4 regions of the Paenibacillus sp. FSL H7-0350 genome follow, and region 1 is predicted to be linked to each of the others. Evidence: riboswitches for the same ligand, from Rfam matches in the RefSeq annotation. Region 1 holds a riboswitch; each other region holds the start of a gene.
What was found. A riboswitch is a leader RNA that binds a small molecule or an ion and turns the genes downstream of it on or off. The one in region 1 is predicted to bind cyclic di-AMP.
Positions count from the first base shown of each region.

Region 2: linked by a shared signal. The riboswitch ahead of NYE24_RS05015 (APC family permease) and the one ahead of NYE24_RS20655 (C40 family peptidase) in region 1 are both predicted to bind cyclic di-AMP.
Region 3: linked by a shared signal. The riboswitch ahead of NYE24_RS23135 (hypothetical protein) and the one ahead of NYE24_RS20655 (C40 family peptidase) in region 1 are both predicted to bind cyclic di-AMP.
Region 4: linked by a shared signal. The riboswitch ahead of NYE24_RS04390 (alpha/beta hydrolase) and the one ahead of NYE24_RS20655 (C40 family peptidase) in region 1 are both predicted to bind cyclic di-AMP.

Region 1 covers NZ_CP151972.1:4,495,941-4,501,609, forward strand. Annotated here, with positions in the region: gene NYE24_RS20640 (4a-hydroxytetrahydrobiopterin dehydratase) at 1-21, shown strand, start outside; gene NYE24_RS20645 (cytochrome c) at 153-509, opposite strand; gene NYE24_RS20650 (GNAT family protein) at 637-1,122, opposite strand; gene NYE24_RS20655 (C40 family peptidase) at 1,395-1,886, opposite strand; cyclic di-AMP (ydaO/yuaA leader) riboswitch at 1,891-2,033, opposite strand; gene NYE24_RS20660 (C40 family peptidase) at 2,421-2,849, opposite strand; cyclic di-AMP (ydaO/yuaA leader) riboswitch at 2,907-3,045, opposite strand; gene NYE24_RS20665 (hypothetical protein) at 3,258-4,091, opposite strand; gene NYE24_RS20670 (M1 family metallopeptidase) at 4,101-5,669, opposite strand, start outside.
Region 2 covers NZ_CP151972.1:1,079,639-1,085,307, reverse strand. Annotated here, with positions in the region: gene NYE24_RS05030 (ATP-binding protein) at 1-1,356, shown strand, start outside; gene NYE24_RS05025 (DsbA family protein) at 1,449-2,207, shown strand; gene NYE24_RS05020 (disulfide oxidoreductase) at 2,204-2,638, shown strand; cyclic di-AMP (ydaO/yuaA leader) riboswitch at 2,865-3,024, shown strand; gene NYE24_RS05015 (APC family permease) at 3,154-4,971, shown strand; gene NYE24_RS05010 (ABC transporter ATP-binding protein) at 5,159-5,669, shown strand, end outside.
Region 3 covers NZ_CP151972.1:5,060,312-5,065,980, reverse strand. Annotated here, with positions in the region: gene NYE24_RS23155 (SDR family oxidoreductase) at 1-217, opposite strand, end outside; gene ytxJ (bacillithiol system redox-active protein YtxJ) at 447-773, shown strand; gene NYE24_RS23145 (glutaredoxin family protein) at 770-1,012, shown strand; gene NYE24_RS23140 (hypothetical protein) at 1,119-2,450, shown strand; cyclic di-AMP (ydaO/yuaA leader) riboswitch at 2,656-2,825, shown strand; gene NYE24_RS23135 (hypothetical protein) at 2,960-3,415, shown strand; gene NYE24_RS23130 (hypothetical protein) at 3,935-4,132, opposite strand; gene NYE24_RS23125 (family 43 glycosylhydrolase) at 4,151-5,669, opposite strand, start outside.
Region 4 covers NZ_CP151972.1:949,418-955,086, reverse strand. Annotated here, with positions in the region: gene NYE24_RS04410 (MarR family winged helix-turn-helix transcriptional regulator) at 1-221, shown strand, start outside; gene NYE24_RS04405 (arsenite methyltransferase) at 281-1,090, shown strand; partial or broken gene NYE24_RS04400 (GNAT family N-acetyltransferase) at 1,111-1,224, shown strand; gene NYE24_RS04395 (TrkH family potassium uptake protein) at 1,306-2,664, opposite strand; gene NYE24_RS04390 (alpha/beta hydrolase) at 2,744-3,556, opposite strand; cyclic di-AMP (ydaO/yuaA leader) riboswitch at 3,564-3,696, opposite strand; gene mnhG (monovalent cation/H(+) antiporter subunit G) at 3,694-4,053, opposite strand; gene NYE24_RS04380 (Na(+)/H(+) antiporter subunit F1) at 4,043-4,336, opposite strand; gene NYE24_RS04375 (Na+/H+ antiporter subunit E) at 4,336-4,818, opposite strand; gene NYE24_RS04370 (Na+/H+ antiporter subunit D) at 4,824-5,669, opposite strand, start outside.

The sequences.
Region 1 (5,669 bases):
GCATTTGAGAAGACCCGCTAGAGGACAAGGCTCCTATGGAGACAATAGGAATATCTGATCAATAGAAATGCCCGTGCAAGGATCATTCGTTATCCTCGTCACGGGCATTATACATTTGAAATGAAGAGCATGGTGTTTGTACAGGTTGCGGATTATTTCTTCTCGGCCAGCCATAGGGCTACATTCGCAATCTCTTCAGGGGCCAGCCTGTCTTTGAAGGAAGGCATCTGTCCGCGGCCCTTGGTGACTATGCTGTAGATCTGCGGCGCGTCATGCGAAGCGCCTTCCTGCTGCAGGCTGGGTCCCGCCCCGCCCTGAAGCTGGTCACCGTGGCAGGAGATACAATTGGCCTTCACTGTAGCTTCTGCGCCAGCAGCGTCCAGCACAACCTCCGGCATGGTCGGCTTGTTCTGCTCCGCCACCTCGGATTTACCGGGTAAGGTAAACATTAAGATTACTGCAAAGGCACAGGCGGCAAAAAACAAACCGCTCATGATCCATTTCTGCATCTGCATCCGTCCCTCCATGTAAGCTGCTGACTCCATTATAGCGGATGGTGAAGCGTTATCATAGTATTTGTGTCAAAAAAATGAACACAAACGATCCATTTTTTTGCAAATCAATCTGTCTCCAGTGCTATTCCTCATAGACCATGCAATAAAAAGGCTTATTGCCGGTCGGGGTGCGGCGTTCATAGGTATCCGTTATAGTGAATCCGCATTTCTGGTAAGCGCGGATGGCGCGCTGGTTCCAGGTCAGCACCTCCAGGTCGATCTCACGCTCCGGGTATCGCGCCCGTGCTGCCTGCACAATAGCCTTCATGAACAGATGCCCCATTCCATGGCCGCACAGCTCGGGCCGCATTCCGACACCAAGCCGGACTACCCCCTCCATCGGAAAGAGCTGGGCGAAGCCGCACAGATCCCCCTGTCCGTTCACTACAGATACATATTGCTCACTGCGAAGCTGCGGGTCTCCGAACTCCACGCCCAGCGCCTGCATCTGCTCCCAGGACATCCAGCCGTAAATATTATACGGAGGCTTGTAGCTCCACTCACAGATCTCAGCGGCATGCTGCGGTTCCATAGGCACCACATAAAAGGTTAACGGGGAGCTAATCATTACGGGAGGCCTCCTTCCAGCCGAAACTGCTTTTAAAGGACGGAAAAGCCGTTTCCACTTGTTCTTCTATTAATTATATACAAAAACAGCCAGTTTCGACGCAAATTCCTTGCGGAAATGCAGAAACTTGACAAACGCCAATAATTATTTTCTGAAAGTACAGAATCGGTGTTTTACAAATATAGAGACGGGTAAGTAATTTTATAGACAAAAAAAAGCCCTTCTCCAAGATTTCGGCAAAAATCTTGGAAAAGAGCGTAGGTTACAAAGAATTATTGTACATCATCGTTGTCTTGGGAATCCGAAGCTACAGTCTTGTAGGCATCTGTACTCATGATTCGTTTGGCGCCAACGTAGCGGTTGACGTAATAGCTGTCACTCAGCGAACTGATGGTTACACCGCGTGAGGAAGAGGCATGGGCGAATTCGCCGTCACCAACATAGATACCTACATGGGATATGCCCTTACCGCTTGTATTGAAGAATACAAGATCGCCTGGTCTCATCTCGTCAAGGGACACGTCAGTACCCATCTGGTACTGAGAGCCGGATTGATGGGGCAGGTTAATGCCGATCTTATCAAAAACATACATTGTAAATCCGGAGCAATCAAACCCGTTAGTTGATGTACCGCCGGATACGTATTTGGTTCCGATGGCTTTGTCGATCACTTTATCCATTTTGGAATCCGCGAAAGCGCTTCCTGCTCCGATTGTGAAGATAATGGACAAGCTTAGTACTGCGGCTGCTAGCTTCTTCTTCAAAAGTAAATACCCCTTCCAATGCCTACGAGGTTAGCTTAAGGGTTCGGTTGAAGGTCCCCTATGACCCCTCTTAGAATAGGAGGTCAATTCACCCAAAGTGGTTCCCCCGTTTCCCTAATTCATTAGGGAACTCGGCACGACTGTTGATTAGGATTAGCGGTTCATTCAATACATGACAAAACCTTTGTTAAAAGCGATTCAATAATTACAAAAATGTTACTAAAAGCTCACTGCGATAATTGTAACAAAGACTAAGGCGCTTGGCAATCACTTATAACATATTAATCCATCTTTTTTGCTGTTTTTTAGAGTTATAGCCCTTTCGAAAGACTCATATCTATGCGCCGGGGTTGTTTTATATGATTTTTTCTTTGTTTTTGCAATAAAATGCTGTTTCAAGGCTGTGGATTCGGGTAAAAGGTAGAATAAGGAAAAGGAAAAACCCGGAAATGATTACGGCAATAATCATCCCGGGCTCGTATAAGTTACATTTAGTTGTTAGAGGATGAAATATTCGGGGTATGCTTCAAAAGTTCAATCGTAAGCGACAGCTTGGTAGGCTGTTGTGCTCATTACTCTTTTGGCGCCAACGTAGCGGTTGGCCCAGTAAGACTGGCTCATCGAACTGATGGTTACACCACGTGAACTGGAGGACTGTGCGAACTTCCCGTTTCCAACATAAATACCGACATGGGAAACTCCGTTACCCAGAGTATTGAAGAACACGAGATCTCCGGAGCGTAGATTGCTCTTGGATATTGTTGTTCCAACTTTGTACTGTGCTTTGGATGTACGGGGCAAGGTAAGCCCGACATTCTTGAACACATACTTGGTAAATCCGGAACAGTCGAAGCCGCTGGTGGTTGTGCCCCCGGTTTTATACGACGTTCCAATGGTTTTTGAAATCACAGTATCCATTTTGGAATCTGCGAAGGCACTGCCCGCTCCGAGTGTGAATACCATCACAAGACCCAGCGCCGCTGCGGTGCATTTTTTCTTGAAATTCTGTCTAATCAAAAGATGTACTCCTTCCAGGGCCTGCGAGGTTAGCTTAAGGATTCGGTAGAAGGTTCCCCTATGACCCCTCTAAAGCGAGATCAATTCACCCAAAATATGGTTCCCCCACTTCCCGGTGCAGGGAATTCGGCGTTTTATGCACCAGAACAGTGACTTATCGACATTGATTAAATTGCAATAGATACGGAAGATTCTGTTTGAAAGATTACAACTTTGTTACTAGTGGTACAGGCATCATTGTATCAGACGATTTACCCTTTTGCAAATGCTTTTGTCCTTCTCTTCAAGCAAAAAAGAGTCCTGCTCCCTGATGAGGGGCTGTGACTCTTTTTAGTATGCCGCTGTAGCAGCTTATTATTGTGGAAATGATTTACTGGACCAGAGGTGGTACTGGGCAGCGATTCCCCACATATTGAACAGCGTGGAGGGCAGCGGAGCTGCCTGGCGGAGCATAAGTGCCGGCAATCCGGGATAGAACAGAGCAGAGGCGCTACAGAGCAGAATTACGGCCAGGCTTCCCGCCCCCAGAATGACGGAAATACCGATCGAAGGCATCAACACCTTCAGGCAGATTAGCAGCGAGGAGAACATGCCGGTACCTGCGGTATAGCCGAATTGCATATAGAGCAGAAGCTTGCGGACAAGGAATAGATAGAGCAGCCAGCCCAGCACACAGGGCACAAGCTTGAGCAGGAGCTGAACATCGAGAACGCCGCTGAGCAGATGACGGTACATGCGTGGAAGCAGCCAATAGAGCGGCAGGAGGGTTAGTGCCCATTCGGCCAGGCTGAACGCCAGCACCGGCAGCCCATATTTTCTCATTCCCGGGAAAAAGAACAGTCCCCGCGCTCCGTCGCGCTCCTGATGAAGCTCGTGCAGCAGCCCTGCACGGATAAAGGGAGTCAGCAGCAGCCTTAGCACTGTCAGCGCCAGCAGCATCCACAGCCAGTGCTGGACGGCGGGGTCGGTGCGCAGCGCAGTCTGCCCCTCGATATAATACAGCAGCCTGCCTATTCCGCTGCCGCCGGCATTCGCATCCGGGTAGCGTAGCAGGACGGGGACAACCGCACTTTTAATGAATTTGTACAGGAAATAACCCCAGAACAGCCGGTAGATAAATAGCAGAATCAATATATAGAACTGTTCTTTCATGCTGATCCAACCGCGGGCAATTGAACTTTTCACCATTCCTTCACCTCACCAGACAAGAGTTCCGAGCAGGGTTTCAAGCAGAGTAGATGCGCTAAGCGTCCAGCGGGAGAGTGTGCGCGGCTCAAGCTCCGCCATTTTGAAATTATTAAGATGCCTGCTCTCCAGCAGAATGGAATGCCCCGGATCGATCTCTGCGGAGACCAGCGGAGCTTTATACGCTAACTCAAAGGAGGTAGCCTTACCCTCGTCATTCCAGTATTGCTGCACAGTGTACCCGTCTGCGAAGGTGAATTTCACGGGAACATCAGGGTACAGGCTGCCCTTATTGCTTACATCGACCACAGCGTTATAGCGGATCCCCCCGCCGTCGCCGTTGTCCCGTCCGACCGTGAGCCTGATATCATCAACTGCGAAGTCGGGTGCACCCCCGCTATAGACAAAACGCTCAAAATAAGTCTGCCAGGATTGCTTGGTCACTTTCTCCACAACCTTTTGGAAGTCGGCGGTGGACGGATGCTGGAAGCGGTATTTGCGGGCATAGGCGGCGAGGATGGCGTCCATATTCTTGGTTCCGGCGATGCGTTCCATATCCTTCAGCACCAGCTTGCCCCGGATATACACATTGCGCGTGTAGGCATCATCACCAGTGTATTTCCAGGTCTCCAGCGTAAGAGGCTGTGAAGAGGAGACCAGGCTGGACTGAAGCGGCAGGCTTGAGACCACGCCGTATTCCTGTTCCATTAGCCGGTCTTCAGCATAAGAGGTGAAGCTCTCATCAAGCCAGGCTTCTTCGAATTCATTACTGGCCACCAGGCCGTAGAAATACTGGTGCCCGATCTCGTGGATGATCGTGCGCTCCAGGGAGGTGCCCGGTGAAGTGTCCGTGGCGCCGAAGGCGGTAATCAGGGTTGGGTATTCCATTCCTCCGGCCCCGTTGCCGGACTCTGGCGGGACAACAATGGATAAAGTGGAATACGGATAAGGGCCGTACCACTTGCTGAATGCCGTCAGTGCCGCCTCGACCGCCTGGAAGTAACGCTCCTGGAGATGCTTATGCAGCGGGTCCAGATAGAGCTTAATCTTCACCCCGGGCACCTGCGGCGCGGAGAAGGCCTTCTCGGCAACCACGAAATCAGGCGATGCGGCCCAGGCGAAGTCGTGGACGTCATCTGCATAGAACTGATAGATCTTGCGGCCCTGTACAACTTTGGCGTCTCTCACCGGAAACCCGGTTGCGGCGACCTTATACTCGGGCGGGACAGAAATGGATACATTGTAGATCCCAAAATCACTGTAGAACTCGGAGTTGCCGTGATATTGATGCAGGTTCCAGCCTTCTTCCTTGAGTCCTCTTCTGCCGGCAGGCTCGTAGACGCTAAGCTTCGGAAACCACTGGCCGGCCATCACGAAGTCGTCAGCGGTTCCCATCCGGGCGAAAATTTTCGGCAGCTTAACCTCGAATTTAAGCCTTACCGTCACGCTCTCACCGCCGTTCACCGGCTGAGGCAGATGGACTTTGAGCAGTGTTCTGTCATTGACATTGCCGTCGTCCGGCTGCACATACTGTGTGCGCTGCATTAGCGAGACGCCCTCAGAGGTCCGCAAATCTGTCAG
Region 2 (5,669 bases), 3.4 Mb from region 1:
GGCATCCATTACGCTGCCATGGCGGGCGCTTCATTCCCGATAAGAGAACAGACCAGTGCTGCCGGACAAGTGCTCTATTTGCAGGATTCCATACTGGGAATGATTCTCTGCGGCTCTTTCCTGTTCATTGTGTCGATCGTCCTTGCTCTGCTGTACAGGGACCGGCAGCGGATACTCCAGTCAGCAGCTTTTAATGAGCAGCGGTATACTGCGCTGTTTGAGCATAACCCTGATATGGTGATCTGTATTGATCCTGCACGCAAGAAGATTATCAGTGCTAATCCTGCTCTGCGGGACATTACCGGATATAGCAGAGAGGAACTGGGGAATTATAAGGCGATACTTTACAGCGAACGGGATGAAGCGGCTGTTCGGGATGCCGTAACACGTGCGTCACGGGGCCAGTCCTCAAAGCTTGAGCTGAAGGTCCGGAGCAAAGGCGGGGCGCAGCTGATTTGCAGTGTCACCGTCTTTCCTTTGCTACATCATACGGAGCAGTGGGTCTATATTGTGGCCGAGGATGTGACAGCCCTTATGAAGTATCAGTATGAGCTGCTGGAGGCCAGGGATGCCGCGGAGAGTGCTGTGACGATGAAGAGCGAGTTCCTTGCCACCATGAGCCATGAGATTCGCACACCGCTGAACGGCATTATCGGTGTCAACCAGCTGCTGGCCGAGGAGATCAGCAATCCCGAGCATCTGGAGCTCCTGCAGCTTCAGAGTACAAGCAGCCACGCTCTGCTGCATGTGATGAGCGATATTCTCGATATCTCCCGGCTGGAGGCGGATAGTCTCTCGTTGACCAAGGATACATTCGGGCTGAAGGCGCTTCTCCAGGGCTGTATGGATCTGTTCGTGGTGAGCACGCAAGACAAGCCGTTATCCCTGGAGCTTGTGATCGAAGAGGGGCTTCCCGACAAGTTCACCGGGGATGCTGTGCGTATCCGCCAGATTCTGATCAATCTGATCGGCAATGCGGTGAAATTCACGCCATCCGGCACGGTAACGGTTAAGGTGGAGTCCTATGGCGTCAGGGAGACCGCTCAGGCGCTGCAATTCATGGTGCGCGACACCGGCATTGGCATCTCCCCGGATAAGCTGCAGCTGCTCTTCCAGTCCTTCTCGCAGGTGGACGCGTCGCATACCCGCAAATACCCCGGAACGGGTCTGGGCCTTGCGATCTGCAAGAAGCTTGTAGACCTGATGCAAGGAGAGATCTGGGCAGAACCGGCAGAGGGAGGCGGTACACAATTCTTCTTCAGAATTAAGCTGCAGTCGCAGGAGCATTCCCCGGAGGTATTCTTCGGCAAGGATACAGGGGGCGGGGAGTCAGCAGAGGAGAACGAAGCCGTATAAGCAGCGATTGCCAACAAGAGAGTTAACATTATATAATTTGAAAGTAACTATTCTTTTATCACGACAGTCCTGAGGACGGAAAGGAACTCTCTTTGAGCAAAACAAAAAAGAACAATGTCATGGCTCCCCAAATGAGCAAGCAGGAGAAGCGCAGGGCAGAGCAGGAACAGCAGAAGCAGAAAACGAGAATTCTGATCGTGAGTACGGTGGCTATCGTCGTTATTATTTTTGTAGGCTTATTCATACTTGCTTCGAAGGACTCTTCTCCTGCCGGTACAGACAGTAAGCCGGTTGCCTTCAATTACAGCGAAATGATGCGGCTTGGCAAGGAGGATGCTCCGGTTAAAATTGTGGAATTCGGCGATTTCAAATGTCCGGCTTGCGCCCAGTTCACCGGTGTGATCAAACCGCAGATCGTTCAGGGTTATGTAGATCAGAATAAAGCAGCCTTCTATTTCGTGAATCTGGCCTTCATCGGCAAGGATTCCAGAACGGCCTCCCTGGCAGCGCTATCGGTGTATCATCAGAACCAGGAAGCGTTCTGGAAATACTTCGATGCGATCTATGCCAACCAGGGGAATGAAGATAAGGAGTGGGCTACGCCTGACTTCATGGTGAGTCTCGCCAAGCAGCTGGGGCTGCCGGTCGATTATGACCTGCTGCGCAAGGATATTGACGACCGCACCTATGCGAAGGAGCTGGACCGGGATATTCAGCTTGGCACGGATGCGGGCGTAACGAATACACCTTCCTTGTTCGTGAACGGCATCAAGGTGAAGGAGCCTTTCAATATGGAGGAGATTGACGCTCAGATTCAAGCAGCTACAGCAGCAGCGGGAGCTGCCCAATGACAGCCTTCTCTACCTTCTGCCGGCGTAATTGTCTCTACTTGGCCTGGTTCGTCTGTGTGGTGGCTGTAGCGGGAAGCCTGTATCTCAGTGAGGTCCTGCATTACGAGCCGTGCAAGCTGTGCTGGTTCCAGCGGATCTTCATGTACCCGCAGCTGTTCTTGCTGGGGATCGCCACCTACCGGGCGGACAAGCGGATCATTCCTTATGTGCTTCCCCTTAGTCTGATCGGCGGCTGTATCTCTATTTATCATTATGCAGAGCAGAAAATTCCGGCGCTCAGCAAGGTGCTTCCCTGCACCATCGGCGTACCGTGCAACAAGGATTATCTGAATTGGTTCGGATTTGTTACGATCCCTCTGCTTGCACTTATAGCCTTTGTCTTAATCTCCATTCTGCTCTGGACAGGACGGAAAGAGGAGACTGCAGAGTAAGAAGCTGACGGGCAGAAGGAAGAGAAGAGAATCCCCTTAATTTTAGCGAAAAATAATATACAAAAACCCTGTAAAATCACGCCATAAAGGGATAATGAAAGAGAATGAAAGATCAAGACATACCGGATGATGAATTTGGTTGTTTTGAGTGCTTTTCATTCTTTTTTCATTTGTTTCCACGCTTTACGGAAGACGTATTGTAGCTTAATATTAGTCCTTGTGAGAAGTTGAATATGCGCTGAATTTTCCGGAAGGAAAAACGGGGGAACCACACTTTGGCCAAGGCCAAAAGGGGTGAATCGGAGCAGGCCGCAAGGGCTGTAACCGTAGGGCTACCACAGTCCGAATCCGCCAGCTAACCTCGTAAGCCACTAGTGGGATAATGACCATGCACATTAGGCATGCGGATCATTTCCGTATGCTTATTTTGGTGCCTGCATTTATGAAATCCACTTATGAAAACAGCGCAGGGAAACCCCATTTTCAACTTAACCAAGAGAGGAACTGTTACTACAATGGTAAGCAAGGTAAAACGACTATTGATCGGGCGTCCGATGAAGTCGAACGAACTCGATCATGAAAAGTTATCCAAGGTGAAAGCACTGGCTGTCCTGTCTTCTGATGCGCTCTCGTCTGTAGCCTACGGAACAGAACAAATTCTAATCGTACTGGTGGCCGCCGGGTTCACCGCCATCTGGTACTCCTTGCCAATTGCATTAGCCGTACTGGGCTTGCTGGCTATTCTGATTCTGTCCTATCGGCAGACGATATTCGCTTATCCGCAGGGCGGAGGAGCTTATATTGTAGCCAAAACCAATCTTGGAGTGCATACTGGGCTTCTGGCTGGCGGCTCGCTGCTGGTGGATTACATTCTGACGGTGGCGGTAAGCGCCTCGGCGGGGACGGACGCGATCACTTCAGCTTTTCCAAATCTGCATAATCATAGTGTCCTCATAGCGGTATCTGTTATCGTACTCTTAACGATTGTTAATCTGCGCGGGGTGACCGAATCGGCTTCGTTCATCGCCATCCCGGTCTATCTGTTCGTCGTCTCCATCTTCGTGCTGATTATCGCAGGGATCTTCAAATATGCAACCGGCGGGGCTCATGCACACGTTCCTGAGATTGGTACGGCAGTCTCCAATGTCAGTATGTTCCTGCTGCTGAAGGCATTCAGCTCCGGTTGTTCGGCCCTAACCGGGGTAGAGGCGGTCTCCAATGCCATTCCTAACTTCAAAGCGCCGGCGGAGAAAAATGCAGCCAAAACGCTGATGCTCATGGGCCTCATTCTCGGAGCTATGTTCACAGGCATTACGCTGCTGGCTTACTGGTACGGCATCATGCCCGATGAGAAGGCCACCGTGGTCTCACAGATTACCGAGTCTACCTTCGGCCGTGGCGGGCTGTACTTCTTCATTCAGGGGATTACGGCGGTTATCCTGTTCCTGGCAGCCAATACGGCTTACTCGGCCTTCCCGCTGCTGGCGTTCATGTTCGCCAAAGACAAATATCTGCCCCATGCCTTCATGGTGCGCGGCGACCGGCTTGGCTTCTCCAACGGCATTATTTTCCTCGGCGTCATGTCGGCAGTGCTCGTAGCTGCATTTCACGGGAATACGGAAGGACTCATTCCATTATATGCAGTAGGGGTATTCATTCCGTTCACGCTGTCGCAGCTAGGAATGATGGTCCAATGGTACAGAACGAAGCCGCAAGGCTGGCAGAGCAAGTTCGCCGTGAATACGGTCGGGATGCTCACCACGTTAACGATCACCATGATCTTCATTATCACCAAATTCTCCAGCGTGTGGATGGCCTTCATCTTCCTGCCGGTCGTCATTATCGTGTTCCACCGGATTCACCGCCATTATATGAATATTGCCGATCAGCTGCGGATCTGTCCCGCTACCGATAAGCCTTGTATCAAAGGAAGCACCGTAGTCGTTCCGGTCGCCGGTGTGACCCGCGCAGTACTACATTCGATCAGCTATGCGAAGTCATTGACTGATAATGTGGTCGCTGTATATGTAGGCTTTGATGAAGAAGAGATTCACAAGATGGAGCAGAAGTGGGAGGAGTGGAACCCCGGAGTACGCCTGATCGTACTGCGCTCCCGCTACCGCAGTATTATCCGCCCGCTGGTGAAATTCATCGATACAGTAGAGTGGAAGACCTCTTCAACGGATCATATTACCGTCCTGATTCCGCAATTCGTTACCAAGCATTGGTGGCAGGCGGTGCTGCATAATCAGACCAGCTTGTTCATCCGCTCTTATCTGATGAATCAGAAGGATATTGTCATCGCCACGGTTCCTTTCCATCTGCATAAATAATATAGAAGATTATAGAAAGACGGCTGTTTCTGCTTCATGCGGAGGCGGCCGTTTTTACGTTTTAGTTGACAGAGATAATGAGAATCAATATCATCAATCTATAAGCAATAATTGAGCTTGTCTGTTTCATAGCCATATTTATAATAGAGGAGCCTTGCTCCATTACATTTATACGAGGAGTGTTATCATGTCGGAACGTTTAAATACAGAGCAGCTGAGCATCGGATATGCGGAGACAATGATTGTAAAGGGGCTGAATCTGTCGCTTCCGACAGGGAAGATTACGGCGCTCGTCGGAGCGAACGGCTCCGGGAAGTCCACGATTCTGAAGACGATGGCCCGGATCATGAAGCCTAAGAGCGGGAATGTCATGCTGGACGGGAAGTCCATTCATAATCTGTCTACCAAAGAGGTGGCCCGCCAGTTGGCGATTCTGCCGCAGAATCCTACTGCCCCGGACGGCTTAACGGTATCTGAGCTGGTAGGGTACGGCCGGTATCCGCATCAGAAGGGCTTCGGCAGCCTGACGCCTGAAGACCGCAGCATTATTGCCGAGGCGATTGAATTGACCGGTATGAATGAATTCCGTGACCGGCCGATTGACCGGCTCTCCGGCGGACAACGGCAGCGGGCCTGGATCGCTATGGCGCTGGCACAGCAGACGGAGATTCTGTTCCTTGATGAGCCGACGACTTTCC
Region 3 (5,669 bases), 560 kb from region 1:
CAATACTCCGTGCAGCCTCCTTTACGCTCCCTGCATTGCCGATATCAAGAGGGACCAGCCTCAGGCTATCCGGGTATTGCGCTTTCAAAGCTTCCAATGCCGCAGGGTCCGGCAAATACTGTCCGGCAAACACCATGTACTTACTCTCCAAAAGAGATCGAACGAGACACAATCCCAGTCCACGGTCAGCACCGGTAACACAAGCAACCCTTTTCATGAGCTCCCCCCTCATATCTGCATGATTATGCACCGAGCCTAGATTCATCCCTCTCACATTAGCATGGCCTCGGGCCGTTAACAACATCCTTCAAGGGAGGGGCCGGACTAAGCAGAACTTTACTTTTGCTTTAATTTTGAACTATGTTACAATCATGATTAATAGTTGTTAACAACACAATTGTTGACAACAGGTTTCATTAACTCTTACCCAGGAAGGTGATCCTCCGATGTCTATTCAACAAATTCACACTAAGGAAGAACTAGAGCAATATATCGGGCAGCCTGGCAAAAAACTGCTCTTCAAGCACAGCACCACCTGTCCGATCAGCGCCAAGGCCAACGAAGAATTCCAGGCCTATGCACAGCATTCAGATACTCCTGCAGCCGTTGTCCATGTGATCGAAGACCGTCCTGTCTCCAATCAGATTGCTGAGGATTTCGGAATCAAGCATGAATCCCCGCAAATCTTCCTGCTGGAGGACAGCGAAGTCCGCTGGAACACCTCACACTGGAAGATTACCCAAAAAGCGATAAAGGAAGCAGTGGAGCAATGAGCGCGAACGTAATTGTCTATTCGACCTCCGGCTGCAGCGAATGCAATCAGGTCAAGCAGTTGCTGGAGAGCAAAGGCATTCCCTTCGAGGTGCGGGATGTGATGACAAGCTCGGTCTATCAGGAGGAAGTGGAGAAGCTGGGCTTCATGGGCATTCCAGTCACTGTATCCGGGGACCGGGCAGTCAAGGGCTTCAATCTTCCTGAGCTTCAAGAGCTTATGGATGCTGCTGTTCTGTAATATACACAAAGGTGCTGTTCTCTCAACAGGAGCAGCACCTTTTTTTGCGATTCATTGATGTAAAATATGTATATTTATATATATCTGGAACAGGAGGACTGATCAATTGAACTGGCTACAAAATGAGCAGGCTGCCAAATGGCGTGAAGAAGGGCAGCGTTATGCGGGCGACGTTAACCAATTCGTACATAAAGGACTGACTGAAGGCTGGGACAAAGCGGGAAATGAACCCGCAGAGGATACACGCGGGACCCTCGCCGCCAAAATCTATAAGATGATTCGAGGAGCTAATGAGCACGGTGAGATGGCTGAGCTGCGGGCGCAATTGCCGGCGGCAACGTGGCCGCTCTCCGGCCACTTTCAGAAGGAGATGCAGGCGATTCGCGGTATCCATTTCATCAGTGATGATGCTGTGGTATTCAGCACCGGTACCCCCTGGGAGAAGAATGCAGTTGTGGTTGTACATAAGGATGTTATTTCCGTATTCGGCGAGTTTAGCCTGGTTGGGGCATCACCTGATAATCAGTTCTATGCGCTCGCCGGAACTCAGGGGATTACCATTATGCAATCCATGAACAGCACACTTCAGGGCACAGTTGTAGCAACCCTCTCATGGCGTGAGCTGAATGGAACGATTCAAGCGCTGGACCCGGACTTTCCCGTCTTGGACATAGACAGCCTGGACCAGGCGTTACCCTTGGAGCAGGTCATTCCTTTTAACGGGGGCGGGGCGTTATTGCTTGTTATGAGCCAGGGAATTTTCCTGGTCCAGCAATCGGAGGAGAAGCCCTGGGAGGTGAATCTGCTGCATCCTGATCTCGAAGAATATAAAGCAGATGAGATAGAGCACATTGAAATTGACATGCCGCATGGTGCCGTCTCTCCGGATGGAAGATGGATTTCCTATGGCAGCCAGGGCAGTGATCATCTTTTATATGACATAACTTCAGGGCAGGTTCACTTATTCAATCCGGAATCCAGTTACCCGCACTATACTATATTTACGAAGGACCAGCATAGCGTATGGTTCAATGCCTGCCACTTCTATAATGGCGTTACCCTTGCCGTTCCCCTTGAAGATGTGGTAGCAGGAAAACTCCCGGCAGACCAGGAATATCCGCTTGTTAACGAGGAAGCCCGGGTGTATGCAGCGGCAGCGCTGAAAGAGGGTGTTGTCATTGGCGACGCTTATGGCTACTTAAGGCTCATTGATGCAGAGGGGCGGGAGCTGTGGCGTTATTATGCCGGAAGCACTATTTCAGGGTTAGCTATCAATCCGGATGAGACGCTGCTGGCTGTTGGGACTTATGGAGGGATGCTGCACTTCCTGGACCTTCATGCAGCGCAGCGCAGCGACTATGAGATTACAACAGGAACCGTTCGTGAGGTGAAGCGGATCATTGCCTGGAAGAATCAGAAGGTTCCGCTGTGGTGGTGATCTCTGCCAAAAATAAAAAACAGCGCTTGAGCGAGATAAATGGCAGATAATCTGCTACATATAGGTGTTTTAGCTTCCCTATGCACAGCCATTCAGCCATTTGCTGAAAAAAAGGCGAATAGCACTCTTTTCCATTTTTACAAACCCCCTCCGAAAAGAGTATGATTCGTGTTGAAAGCAAATGAATGCATTCATGAAAACAAGCAATGCATGCACGCTGAATTTCCGTCATGTGGAAAACGGGGGAACCATCCGGCCGTCAGGCCGACTTGGGGTGAATCCGAAGGAGAATGCCACGCGCAGGTCTCCGGCAGGTAGGGCGACTCTCACCGTCCGAATCCGACAGCTAACCTCGTAAGCGTAAGGAGAGAGCCCTGATCCGCCACGCTTTTGTGCCAGGCGTCTTACGCCTGTTATCCACAACCGCAGGCAGAGGTCCTCCTCTGCCTGCGGTTTTTTGCGCGCTGGAATGAATTGCACAGTATAGATTCAGAAAGGAACGTGACCACATGCCTGACCCCTTATCGCCCACGGCAGCTGCTGCTGCCGGATTCAACCACTACACCCGGCAATATAGCAGTCCCGTCTATGCGCTAAGCTGCCTTCTGCTGGAAACAGGCGCCCGCGCCGAGCAAGCAACCACCGCCACCTTCGTGGCACTCCATCCACTATGGCTGAAGAGCAGCCTCTCAGGGGACAGCGCTGCTGCGGCTGCCTACAGAGAGTGCATCCGCCAATGTACTGTGCTCGCCCGGGATCATAGCCGCTGCGCTGCTGCCCTGCTTAATTGGGACGATCACGTTGCCTGTGCCTTATGGTACGGCATCCAGCTCCCCCTGCCCGACATCAGCCAGATCCTGGATTGCAGCATCCCCGAGCTGAAGGCCCGGCTTAGAGGAATACGCGAACAGATGGCAGCCGCCCATTCTGCCTTGCCTGCGGTCCATCGTCCTTCGGCGGGATGAGACTGGGTATAACGCGGGATACGCGGGCTATAGGAATGAGAGCCGCGGAACGAGTTGGATGTGGCGGGATTAGGGTACGGATGTCGAAGAAGGTGATGGATGGTGAGCCATGCGGACTACAGATCCCCTATTTCGGCAAATGGGACCATTCCGAAGGCCATGCGGACTGAGAGGCGCTTAATTAACCTATTCCGCCTCATTTCCCTCTCCACACAGCCCTTTAACGTCCTCTCTGTCCGCAAAGGGGAGAGAATCGGTCTTTTTCACAAAATAAGGGCCTCTGGGTCCCCCTACAAAACAAAATGACCCCTCAAAGTGGGGCTTTAGCTTCGATAAATGACTCAGGTACTTTGCGGGGATCCCAAAACATATAGATTCTATCAAAAAAAGCCGCAGCATCCGCCGCGACTTAGTCCTTGATTCTCAGCACCAGCATCCATGCAGTGCTTGGCTCACCTTACATAGCTCAACCATCCGATGCATCGATCCTGTCTTCGCCAACCGTTCAGTACATAGAACTCAGCTCTTGCCCTTACCACCCTTACCGCCCTTGGCAAACCGCCAAAAAGCTATACAGCAGCCGAGCAATCCGGCTCCCAGCATAAGAGTCTGTAACGCCCCCAGCCAAGCCGACTGAGCCGAGGGGATCAGGCTGCTGACAATAATGAGCAGGATAGAGACCGCGACCAGCACGGGGGTTTGTCTACTTTTCTTCACAACCATTCACCACTCCTGTTAGTAATTCTTAACTCTATAGTACTCAAAATCAGCGTAGGAGTCATGCTGGTGGGCATCCACGGAGCCGATGAAATTGAACAAGCCTGTAAATCCGCCAATCTCCCCCGGCTCCCCGTTCACGCCTTCATCCGACAGATAGAGAGCATCGATATTCTCTGCAAAAGCTTGCCAATCCCCGTTATCCCCGAAGCGGTAAAGGATACTCGCGATGCCTGAATGATAGATCAGCTTGAGCTCCGCTGTGTCTTCAGGGACTGGAATGTAATTGTGGACCAATTCAATACGTTCCCCCAGCTTGGCCTGCAGCACAGATAGAACGGTGCCCTCTGATTCGGAGTGGGTCAAGTGAACATACAGCCAATTATTCGAATCATAGTATAGCCCCATCCCCGCCGTTTCCGAATAATGATCGGGATGAAATTCCACCTTGGTTTGAACTTCATAATGAAGGGAGGTTGCACGCGTGGCCAACATCGCCGGATTAATCTGCGAGAAGAAAGAATTCTCTCCATGAATGCGTAAGTAACCCGGACGTTCAACCGTATTCACCCATGCTGCTTGCTGGTCCCGGTATGGAGTCAGAAAATGAATATCATAGTGCTCCTGGTTAAAATCATCGAATACATCATGAGAGAGCCTGTCCCCCTCTAATTCAACACCTGTTAACCCCTCAACTTCCATTTTGGCTACATTCGATCCATCCTTCATTTCCAGCCAGCCGTCTACTGTCCAATGCATTTTTTGGATCGAGGTTTCACGGCCTAATGGGTTTAAAAGCGTTCCTTCCACAGGCCGTGACATTAGATGGGCAATGTACCATTCGCCTGTTTGGGTTTGAACTAATGAGCCGTGACCTGCTTTTTGCATGATTGAGCCTGGATTATACATCTCAAAATGCCCGGCATCCGGATTACCCAGTGAGAATAGATGGCGCGGCGAGGAGGTGATAATGGGCTCTCCCGACGGATGCGGTTCATAGGGGCCAAAAATATTCTCCGCACGTCCCAGCTCAACACCATGAGCATATCCCGTTCCGCCAGCAGCTAATAGTAGATAGTACATATCTCTATATTTATAGATCTGCGGTGCTTCAGCACAGCCGCGGCTGGTGAATCCTTGCGTCACCCGGTGCCATTGTCCAGCGATCTTCCCCTCATTCAAATCAAATTCAGCGATCACAATATGTCCAGGCGCCTGATACCCTTCACGGGTCTCCCATTCAAGAATGGACACATAGTGTTTGCCGTCTTCATCATGAAACAGCGCCGGATCGAAACCGATGGATGTCAGATAGATAGGCTCCGACCAGGGTCCATGGATATCTTCTGCCCACATGACATAGGAATCCGAGTTAAATTCACGGCCTGCCATGTTCAACATATGCGAATAGGCTAACCAGTACCGGTTTGTAGAAGAATCATAGGATAGATGCGGTGCCCAGATCCCGGCTGGAGTATTAGTGCCTCTTAGATTCACTTCACCTTTATTCAGGGCAAAGGCCGTCAGCTCCCAGTTC
Region 4 (5,669 bases), 3.5 Mb from region 1:
AAAAGACACCTGAACCCAGCGATCGGAGAATCTATACCCTTTCCCTTACTTCCGAAGGAAAACTGGTGGCTGCAACTATTGATCAACAAATGAATGAATACCTGATTGAAGCCTTCTCGCATATGAGTGAGTTTGAAGTAGAAACATTGCTACGATCCATCAAGCTTTTCAACGATGCTATGGGGAAATCCAGCAATTGCTGCGCACCTGTTAAAGGGTGATTTCCCTTGGCTTTTATTTGTAACTTGCAAGTTATTTTAATGATAAGGAGTGTGTATTCATGAACAAACTTACGAATGACCAAATCCGCCAAAATGTACGGGGACGTTATCAAACCATTGCTGTACAAAAGGCCGAACCTGCCTCCTCCTGCTGCTCCTCTGCTGACAGCTGCTGTGACAGCCCAACTGATTATGATGCCATATCTGCTAAAATGGGATATTCAAGTGAGGATCTGGCCGCAGCTCCTGAAGGCGCAAATTTAGGTCTTGGTTGCGGTAATCCCCAGGCTATTGCTGAGCTGAAGCCTGGTGAACATGTTATGGATCTCGGGAGCGGCGGCGGGTTCGATTGCTTCCTCGCTTCCCGGCAGGTAGGTGAACAAGGCCATGTTATCGGTGTAGATATGACTCCTGAGATGATTAGCCGGGCAAGAGATAATGCCATTAAAGGTAAGTTTAATAATACCGAATTCAGGTTGGGAGAAATTGAACATCTTCCGGCGGCCGACAACTCGGTTAATGTCATAATCTCCAACTGTGTGATTAACCTCTCGCCTGATAAGCAGCAAGTATTCCGTGAAGCCTATCGCGTTCTTATGCCCGGAGGGCGTCTGGCCATCTCTGATATTGTAACTACAGCTGAGCTACCCCCCGAAATCAAAAATGACCTGGGCGAATTATATTCGGGTTGTATCTCCGGGGCCTCTTTCATTTCTGATCTGGAGATGATGCTTCAGGAAAGCGGCTTTACTGAGATCCATATTGAGCCCAAAGACGAATCCAGAACATTTATCAAAGATTGGGTTCCCGGTGCGAACGTTGAGCAATACATCGTCTCTGCTGTGATTAAAGCGAGAAAACAATCTTAAGGAGATGATCTAATGAGAGTGGTCAAGGGTTGTATCGGAAGATGGGCTACCGGCAGGTGGGTCTATTGGAGAAGCAGGGGATTATAGACAAAACGTTTATTGATGTGATGATTATGGAGAAGCTTCTACTATAAAAATGAAGATAAAAAAGGAGAAGTTCTACCCGTAAACGGAAGAACTTCTCCTTTTAATCAGTTCCAACTACTCCCTACTTACTAACCAATCAGCAACTTGTCCTCTGGGTAACGGTACTTCTGTTTAACACTTTTTTGTGCCAAGGCAAAGGCTAAGGTTAAAGGGCCCAGTCTCCCAATATACATTATAACTATGATGATACATTTACCAATCGGTGACAGATCAGGGGTTAAGCCCATGGACATGCCCACGGTTCCAAAGGCTGATGTAGCTTCAAATAAAAGAGCAAGAATATCCGTATGGCGGGTATATTCAGTAATTGTTAATAAAAAGGTTGCTCCAAGAACAAGGCCTAAGGAGATGGTCATTACAGCCAATGATCTGAAAATAAGATCTTGAGGTATCCGTTTTTTTAGCAGCTGCACATCAGCATTCCCCTTGATGGTTGAGAAGATGCTTAATATGAGTACCGCAAAGGTGGTCGTCTTGATCCCCCCGCCTGTCGAGCCTGATGAAGCTCCTATGAACATCAGAAAGATCATAAAGAACTGGGACGCCGGTAACATCGCACCAATATCAATGGAGTTGAACCCCGCTGTGCGGGTAACCACTCCCTGGAAATATCCACCCCAGATTCTTTCCCCCCATGTGAGTGTACCAAATGTTCTGGTATTAAAAAGCTCAAACACAAATATGACCAGAAACCCTGCAAAACAAAGCACTCCTGAAGTGATTAGCACGATTTTTGTGTGAAAAGACAGAGCCTTCCAGCTTCTCTTGCGGTATAGATCCAGAATCACAATAAATCCAATTCCACCAATGATAAATAAAAATGAAATGACAATATTGACTAACGGATCACCGACATACCGGCTCAGACTATCCGACCATAATGAAAAACCTGCGTTATTAAAGGCCGAGATGGAATGGAAAATTCCATAATATAAGGCTTTGGCAACACCCAGGTCATTTGCCCACCGGACGGTCAACAACAATGCCCCAAGAGTTTCGAAGATAAATGAGATCAGCACAATGCTTAGTGATAACCGGACGACCCCTTGTGTTTCAATGGAGTTCGAAGATTGTTGGATGAGTAAACGCTCCTTCAGCCCAATCTTCTTCCCCAGAATTACGGCAATTAGAACACTGAACGTCATGAATCCTAATCCTCCGATTTGAATGAGGAGCAGGATAATGATTTGTCCAAAGTTGGAGAAGTCGGTTCCTGTATCCAGCACCACCAGTCCAGTGACACACACAGCTGAAGTTGAGGTAAACAATGCATTTAGCCATCCCACACTAGTTCCGGTGGATGAAGATACCGGTAAGGACAACATAATTGTCCCCAGAATGATGGTTACAGCAAAACCTAAAAGAATAATTCTTGATGAGGTTAGACTGAGTTTTCGAGTAAACCAAAGGCACCTTTTTTTAAACATATCACTGGCTCCTGTAATGATTCTTTTCGTAAATAAACAGCGCTGCGTCACCTTCAAGGCTGTGTGTCCAGTGAGAGCATCAGCCAGGTAGCTCTTGTTGAAAACACTGTTGGTCCTTTAGATAATCGAGCAAAAGCCGGTTAAATAATTGCGGTTGACATAGGTGACTAGGATACATGGCATTCTCGATGATCGCTAAATGAGCTTTGGGATACTTAGCCGCTGTTTTTTTAACTTGCTCTAACACCCGCTCATTGTGATTACCTGACACGATCAGCACCGGAATTTGCAGCCGCAGCGCAAACCCGTAACCGTCCGAATACTTCAACGCCATGCGTTGCTTAATCCATTCTGTCGTCCGTTTATGCATAAGCTCTTTTCTCAAGATATGGTAAGCCAAGAGCCACCGGTGATAGGTGATACGTAAAGGCTTGATAAACATTTCAGCAGGGAGATAATGAGAAATCCAGGCACAGAACTGCAACGCTTCTTTCAACTTACTTCCACTAGCAGAGTAATCACCTTGAAAATAACTATCCACCCAAATCATGGTAATCACCCGCTCAGGGAACAGATAGGCGAACTTCTGGGCAAGTATAGCTCCAGTGGAGCAGGCTACAATTACAATCTTTTCTACATCCAGTTTATCTAATAATGCCTTTAGATCCTCAACTTGAGTGTCTAAGATCCGGCCAATCTCAACATTCATCTTCCCCGACAGCCCGTTTCCTCTTAGATCATAGACAATTACTTTCGCGCGCTTACTGAAATATTCCGCCTGTGGTTCAAAAAGATGGTGGGAGGTCGAATAATCATGGATAAAAACGATGGGCAGACCGCTACCCGATATCTCATAATACAAGGTTGTTCCGTTGACATCAACAATAGGCACTGCAGGATTCCCCTCTCATGAACGCTTACGGGGTTAGCTGACGGATTCGGACCTGAGTAGCCCTACTCGATATTCTCGAGATTCACCCCGGAACTTTTGGTTCCCCCGTTTCCTTTACAGGAATTCAGCGGCAAATATCATTTCTCAGATTGCTCCTTACTTCTTTCCGTATGGGTAAGCAGATCGTCTTGTATGCTGTTTTTCCACAAGGGAACGCCCGAACGGTAGGCCGCCCGGCCATTTAGATGGCCTGCGACCGGTGAAGTGATGAATACAAAAAGAATCGCCAGCAGCAGCTTGACACTGATCTCTCCATCTTTGAACCAAAAGTAAAGGAAGCCGCCGCCCAATAAACATAACACCCCGAACGTTGCACTTTTGGTGGCCGCATGTGAACGCAGATAGACATCGGGCAGCCGGATCAGACCAAAGGCACTAATGCCGCAAAAAATGGCGCCCAGCACTACTAGAATCGAGCTAAACAACTCACCTGTCATGCAGTTCCCCTCCTTCTTCCACAACAACCCCACGTTCGATATACCTTGCGAGTGCAGTGGTTCCAATAAACGTCAGAATACCGATAACCAGAATTACCTCAAGAAAATTGCGGGTATCCAGCAGCATACTAATGACAGTAATCATAGCCAGTACATGAATGCCTATCGTATCTAGGGCCGCCACCCTATCCGAACGGGTAGGTCCTTTCAGAAGCCGGTACAGGCACGCGAGTATGGCCATTCCCAGAATGGTCAATGCGGTAGTTAATAGTACGGAGACCATCAGCGGGTCACCTCCATGATCACTTGTTCGAAATTCCCCCGGATCTGCTTCACCATTTCCTCAGCATCTTTGATGTCAATAGCATGAATATATAAGGTCTTCCCATCCCTTGACACGTCGAGAGTTAGCGTGCCAGGAGTCAGACATATCAGACAAGACAACAGTGTAACTTCCCAGGCTGAGGTTAAGGCTGTCTCATAGGCGAATATTCCAGGGCGGATCGCCAGCTTCGGACGAAGAATATGATAAATCACCACAAAGTTCGAGATGGTCAATTCGCGGATAAAGATCAGCAGCAGCTTCAATATGGACCATAGACGTTTTAAATAAAATGGCCGGGCCTGGGGCTTGGATCTTCTGAATAACAGCAGCATCCCTATGCCGAGCAGAAACCCGATAAGAAAAGTGGCGCCGGAGCTGCTATTATTGATTGCCATCCACAATAAAGCAACTAACAGATTAAACAAGAATTGTAGAGTCATTATATCTACTCCTTCAGTATGGCTTGAATGTATTCCGCAGGTGAAGCCAGAACCTCTCCGGCCTGTGCTACATAGGCATATAGAGCATCTGCTCCAATACCCATTGCAATGACAAGCACAAGCAGTGCAGCGGCGACAGCAGAAGCTCTCTTCAGGTTCACAGCAGGCAGTTCTCTCTCAGGTTCATTTCCCCAGAAGGCCAGCCTGAACATCTTGATTAAGGAATACAGCACCATAAAGCTTGAGCCGAGACCGATAAGAGACAGTGTCAGCATACCGGCATCCAAAGCTCCGCGGATGATCAGCAGCTTTCCGGCAAAACCGCTCAGCGGCGGAATCCCCACCAGAGCAAGGGTCAATATAAAGAACATCCAGCCCAGGAGCGGGTATTTCTTAATCATGCCTCCCATTCCACTCAAACGATCTGTTCCTGCTGCGGAGATGATTAATCCGCCCAGTATAAACAGGAGCCCTTTAGCCAGCATATCGTGAAGCAGATAGAAGATGACTCCGTTCAGCGAATCCCCGGTACCTGCAGCAAGCCCGAAAGCCACAAATCCGACACTAATAATGACATTATAATTAAGAATCCGAGGGATATCCTTGTAGGCCACTGCCCCTATGCTGCCCAGAATCATGGTTGCCGCAGCCATCCAGGCGATCAAACTATGCGTGAGACTGGTATCATTCACAAACATCAGGGTGAACGTGCGGATAATGGCATATAGTCCTACTTTGGTAAGAAGAGCACCAAATAGTGCCCTGATCGCCGAAGGCGGTGCGCCGTACGATCCCGGGAGCCAATAGAACAGGAACAGCCCCGCTTTTAAGGAGAAGACGATTAAAAAAAG